Regions from separate parts of the Paenibacillus odorifer genome, predicted to be linked through region 2. Evidence: riboswitches for the same ligand, from Rfam matches in the RefSeq annotation. Region 2 holds a riboswitch; the other holds the start of a gene.

Evidence for each region. Region 2 has a riboswitch for thiamine pyrophosphate ahead of thiC (phosphomethylpyrimidine synthase ThiC). Riboswitches for the same ligand answer to the same signal wherever they lie in the genome.
Region 1: it holds a riboswitch for thiamine pyrophosphate, as region 2 does, so the genes downstream of both, PODO_RS02070 (ABC transporter substrate-binding protein) here and thiC (phosphomethylpyrimidine synthase ThiC) in region 2, are expected to answer to the same signal.

What each region holds. Positions count from the first base shown of each region.
Region 1 is NZ_CP009428.1:473,284-476,474, forward strand. It holds gene PODO_RS02065 (thiamine-binding protein) at 1-202, opposite strand, end outside; gene PODO_RS02070 (ABC transporter substrate-binding protein) at 948-1,997, opposite strand; TPP riboswitch at 2,159-2,269, opposite strand; gene PODO_RS02075 (magnesium transporter CorA family protein) at 2,428-3,191, opposite strand, start outside.
Region 2 is NZ_CP009428.1:6,075,989-6,079,179, forward strand. It holds gene thiC (phosphomethylpyrimidine synthase ThiC) at 1-1,317, opposite strand, end outside; TPP riboswitch at 1,420-1,529, opposite strand; gene PODO_RS26450 (beta-galactosidase) at 1,599-3,191, opposite strand, start outside.

The DNA.
Region 1 (3,191 bases), 1.2 Mb from region 2:
CTTCGATCAACGCCTCTTGCATCTGACGCACAACCTCCAGCAGCTCGCTAAGCTCACCTTCCATTGTGGTTTCCAGCGGATTCACCTGATGTTTAACACCGGATTTTTGAATGACCTCAATCGCTTTATCTACGTATGGGATGGAATCCTCATTGTTCGGAGTTTTTGGAATTACTTGAATGCTTAGTAGGGTGTTAGCCACAATAATCAATCCTCTCATTTTATATGGTAAGTTCAAAAAGCCAACTTTGATAACGAAGTAATTCAGGAAGCAAACTCGACATCGAATCTTGAACGAACTTGGGAAGTCCGGTACTCACGTAGCACATCACTACGCTCCGTTCCTCCTTCCTCAAGTAACGTCCAACCTTCTTGGTTCTGAAAGCTGACTTTTTGAACTCTTAAATTATAAGGTAAGTTCAAAAAGCCAACTTTGATAACGAAGTAATTCAGGAAGCAAACTCGACGTCGAATCTTGAACGAACTTGGGAAGTCCGGTACTCACGTAGCACATCACTACGCTCCGTTCCTCCTTCCTCAAGTAACGTCCAACCTTCTTGGTTCTGAAAGCCGTCTTTTTGAACTCTTAAATTATAAGGTAAGTTCAAAAAGCCAACTTTGATAACGAAGTAACTCAGGAAGCAAACTCGACATCGAATCTTGAACGAACTTGGGAAGTCCGGTACTCACGTAGCACATCACTACGCTCCGTTCCTCCTTCCTCAAGTAACGTCCAACCTTCTTGGTTCTGAAAGCCGTCTTTTTGAACTCTTAAATTATAAGGTAAGTTCAAAAAGCCAACTTTGATAACGAAGTAATTCAGGAAGCAAACTCGACGTCGAATCTTGAACGAACTTGGGAAGTCCGGTACTCACGTAGCACATCACTACGCTCCGTTCCTCCTTCCTCAAGTAACGTCCAACCTTCTTGGTTCTGAAGTCCGCTCTCTACTCCGCCGGTAAAAAATCATTACTGAATGCACTAGCAGCATCCAGCGGTTTATCCAGCAACTTCAGATCGTACATCCAGTCGCCATAATTCTGCCAGACCTCGGTTTTTTGCTCGCCCCAGCGGGCAGCATCGTCCTTGTATTTTGGGCTAAGCCATTTTTGACTAGCTAGGACAAGGTCGGCGTCCAGGTCAGGAACGGCCTTTGATAACATACCGGCAGCCTCTTCCGGATGATCAATGGCATATTGATAACCTTTTGATGTGGCTTTCATGAAGGCCTTCACCAGATCAGGATGATCTGCAATTTGCTTCTCACTCGTCGTCAGCACAGGCGTGTAATAATCGAGCTGCGGCGCATAATCCTTTAAGTACAGCATATCCAATGGCTCGCCACGCAACTCAGCCTCAACACCAGTCCAAGCGTAGAAAATCCAGGCGAAATCAATGTCACGTTTGACGGCGGTAAAATAATCAGCTTCACCGATACTGATCAGCTTCACCTTTTTCACATCGCCACCTTCAGGATCCATGATAGCTTTCATGGCTGCTTCTTCCGCCGGTGAGCCCCAGCCTCCGTAGGTTTTACCTTCGAAATCCTTTGGTGATTTAATATTGCGATCTACTGGAGCAGCGAATCCCGACGTATTATGCTGAATAATAGCTGCTATCGAGACAAGGGGTACGCCTTGTAGACGGGCTAGTGTTAATCCTTCTTGGGCGCTGATGCCAAATGCGGCTTCGCCAGAAGTAACCATAGTATCAGAACCCGCTGCGCCTGGCTGAACGATCTCGACGTCCAGACCTTCTTCAGCGTAGTAACCAAGATCCTTAGCTACGTATAGACCGGTATGATTTGTGTTCGGTGTCCAGTCGAGTGCGACTTTAACTTTGGTGAGCTCTTTTGGAGCATCCGTCCCAGCCGCAGCAGTTGGATCAGTAGCATTTGCTTTGTTTCCGGCTGTATTCCCAGTGTTGCTGCCGCATCCGGCAATGGCAAGAATGAGTACACAGGTGAGGCACAACGTATGTGCTTTTTTAAGGTGCATGTCTTCTTCTCTCCTTTAAGGTTACAAGAATCCCGTCTTCACAACATGAACCGTAAAGTGTAGTATGTACGTTTTTCTACATCTTTTAGTGATCTTACAAAAAAAGCGCCCCGAGTGATCGGGACGCTGGCTTGGCGCAAGGTTAGTTAAGGTCACAGGGACCAGAACCAATTGGCGATTCCTACGCTGGCATTATCCAGATCAGGTATAAGGGTCAGTATCTTGTGGGATACAATCTCAGCCGGCCAATTCCAGCACCCCTGGTTCTATGAAGTTAACGGGTATTTCTATGTGCAATATAAGTAAGCATAAGTTTTGTACCCATACTTTATATCTTATATTTCTCGCATACGGTGTATTATAGACGGCTGTACTCGGAATGTCTAGTAGTGCACTCCTGAATTTTTCCAATCCAGTAGTTTCTTTTTTGCTAGTCTAGATCTTTATATTTCTTGCGGTGACGCCGTTTAAGCTCACTAACCAGCGCCCCTAGCGTGAGGACAACGCTGATCAGAATCCCGCTCATGATCACGAAGAGGGCAAGAAATTCAAAGGGAGAATAACCAATCATTTTACTCCATTGAATCTTTCCATCCAGATCGTCAATGACCTGATTCATGCCGTAAATCCCGCTTACTACCGTAAATACAGTGAGAATCATCAGCAGATTATCCCGTCGCTTGGACTGAAACTTATCCTGATACTGAAACAGGTCATTTAAGGTTTCTTTCACTTCCTCGAACAAAGCATCGTTTCCGTATACTTTACGCAGCTGAAGAAATATCTCCCGGCCCTGCGACTGGGAAATCAACTCCAAGAAGTAGAACTTTGCCGAGAACTTATTGATGGAGTAGATTAGATTGTCTATTTCCTCATAATCATGATTAATCCGAAGTCGGGAGTGCATATTGGCGAGCTTTAGCAGAACGATTTTATGGAAAATATTGAGTAAAAATCCGTAATAATATTGCCCGTACATCTGGTTGGCTAGACTAACAGCAATCTCCTGTTCAGCGCGGGTCATGCAGCAAAAGGTCTGCTCATTCATCATATAATACGTGTCTGGACCCCAGCGATTATAGGAGTGTTCATGACAATAGTTCGCAATATACGCTGGATCGCTGGCACTGGCATAGGGCTTTCCGTTGAGATCAATTCCATCAAGCTGTGAGGCGCGATAGCGCAGATTTACAC
Region 2 (3,191 bases):
TGCACCTATAGCAGAGGTAATATGATCATACCCCGGCGCAATATCTGTAGTCAGTGGACCTAACGTATAAAAAGGGGCTTCGTTGCAAGTTTCAAGTTGCTTATCCATATTCTCTTTAATCAAGTGCATCGGCACATGTCCTGGACCCTCTACCATCACCTGTACATCATGACTCCAAGCCATAGCTGTTAATTCACCTAACGTCTCTAACTCGGCAAATTGTGCTTCATCATTCGCATCAGCAATCGAACCCGGACGTAATCCATCGCCTAGGGAAAAAGAAACATCGTACAGCTTCATGATTTCACATATCTCTTCAAAATGTGTATATAAAAAGTTCTCTTGATGATGCGCAAGACACCATGCCGCCATAATGGAGCCACCTCTTGAAACAATACCTGTCATACGTTGTGCCGTCAACGGGATATAACGAAGCAGAACTCCCGCATGAATGGTAAAATAGTCCACCCCTTGCTCCGCTTGCTCAATGAGCGTATCACGGTATACTTCCCACGTTAAATCTTCCGCTTTCCCATTCACTTTTTCCAAAGCTTGATAAATAGGCACCGTTCCAATAGGAACAGGAGAATTACGGATGATCCACTCGCGTGTCGTATGGATGTTTTTACCTGTGGAGAGATCCATTATATTGTCTGCACCCCAGCGGGTAGCCCATCTCATTTTCTCCACCTCTTCCTCTATGGATGAGGATACTGCGGAGTTTCCAATATTGGCATTGATCTTTACCAAAAAATTACGCCCAATAATCATTGGTTCACTCTCTGGATGATTGATATTCGCTGGAATGATGGCGCGGCCGCGGGCTACTTCATCTCTTACAAATTCCGGTGTCACATTCTCACGAATCGCAACGTATTCCATTTCCGAAGTAATAATCCCTTTGCGTGCATAATGCATTTGAGAGACATTACGCCCCTTTTTCGCTCGCAAAGGTTTTCTATGGAGCGCTGGAAACACTTCCGCCACAGCTTTTCCCGTTGCATTCCCGTTATCTTCAGGCTTCACGGTTCTTCCTTCGTACGCTTCCACATCCCCTCGTTCCTCAATCCAGCTTAGACGATTGGGCTCTAACCCCTGACGAATATCAGTATGAATATTAGCATCCGTGTAAGCCCCACTTGTGTCATAGACATGAATTGGGGCATTCTCCTCTTCGCCGTCTATGCCCGCAGTTGGACTAAGTGAGATCTCCCGCATAGGGACCTGAATATCAGACCGTGAACCCTTTACATAGACTTTTTGACTTGCTGGAAAAGCTGATAGATTGATTGGATCGTTGTTCAATTCGCTTGTCATCTCAATTCCTCCTATAAGGTGATTTGATCAAGCGGAGACGGTCTACTCCCCACACATAGAAAAGGCCACATCTGTATAAGATGCGGCCTTAGAGTAGACAAATAGAAATAGAGCTCCATTTCCTCCGCTGGCATTATCCAGATCAGGTTTGACGGTCGATAGTTATAACTATCCTCTCAGCCTGGTCCCACCAAGCTCCCGTGACTATAATTGCTACTTCAAAGTATAACCGAAAAGAGAGAATTATCCAAATCTACTCAAATGTGAGATCAATGTGTACGTTAGTATAACACCAATACCCCAAATCCTTCCAGAAGCACCTCGCCCGACAATGTTGTGCCGCTCAGTAAATCTGTTTTGGTCTCATGAAGATGGATCGTGACAGGAGTCTCACTATAATTAAGCAAAAAAGCATAACTGGAAGAAGCTCCGGTACGGACTTGCAGCTCTACCTCTTCTGGGAGCTCCAGCCAATTTGCTGGCGATTGTAGATCAATTAATTTTATGATCTCAGCCGCTGCCTGTTCGTTAAATACGGCTCCGTAATACCAAACCTCACCCTTGCCGCGACGATTTCTAGTTACCGCCGGTTTTCCCGCATAATAATCAGAGGCGTAAACCGCCATCACTTCAACCGAAGCTTCCTCTATTTTGAGAATATCATTAAAGTCATCTGCTCCTGTAACGACTTCGGTCGCGCCCGACCAGCTAATTGTTGTTGGCTGACGACTGCCCTTAACCATTGTGAATTCTTCAACTGTGATCCCGCATAGATCCTTAGCAGTACCTGGGAAAGGACGCATATAACATTGACCGCGCTCATCCTTATAGCCAGTTCTACAGCCGAAGATCAGTTTGCCGCCTTGTTGAACATATTCATCCAGCAGAGACGCTGTCTCATCTGTCATAATCGCTGGGTGAGGATAGATAAGCACGTCGTACCTTGCAAGCTCCTCCAGCGTTGTTTTTTTGCGCAGATAGAGCACGTCATTCGGGATATGCTTCCGCTGAAGAGCCTTGTACCACTCCTTATTGCTCTTCCACATAAACGGGCCATGCCAAACATCGTATTCTCCATCCCACTCATTGTCATAATCACGAACAATAGCAACGTTAGCCTGATTATGAGTACCGATAAACGCTTGACCTGCTGCTGCCAGCTCCTGACCGATCTGCCCCGCTTCCCGCACTCTCCGGTTAGGCTGATTATGATAGTCATTGATTCCATGCCAATAAATTTCATTGCCCATCGTAGCTGTCCGCCAGCGGAAATATAACACCATATCTGCCCCATGAGCGATCGACTGATAAGTCCATAACCGCATCTGCCCGGGCTTTGGAGAAGGCATATCCATCCGGTTCACCCAGCCACCCGGGCCTGACTGCTGCTCCATAATGCAGAAATTCGGGGATATCGAACGAACAACAGATAATGACAGTCCCCAGCCTCTATCATTCAGCGGATTCCGCTCATTCGGGTCATAAAAAATAGTAGAGAACTGAGGATAGGAATCATAGCTGAAGAAATCCAGCAGTTCATCCGTCATTTCATGGCTATCGAGATGACCGAACAGACCGTTCGTGGTTACCCATTGCTTAGGGGCAAGTTTACGAATGATATCCGCTTGGTTTTTGGCAAAAGAAATTGTATTGTCCGAAATAAACCGTTTTTCATCCAATGCCTGATGAGGATTGGGTTGCTTCGGTACTGGAGTCGGACGTGGAAGATAGACCTGAGACCAGTCACTATAGCTTTGATTCCAAAAAACAGCTCCCCATGCCTCGTTCAAATGCTCAAGCGTAACATATTTCTGCTGTAGCCATTCCCGGAAGGCCTTATGGTCACTCTCCGAATAAAATTCACTGATCTCACA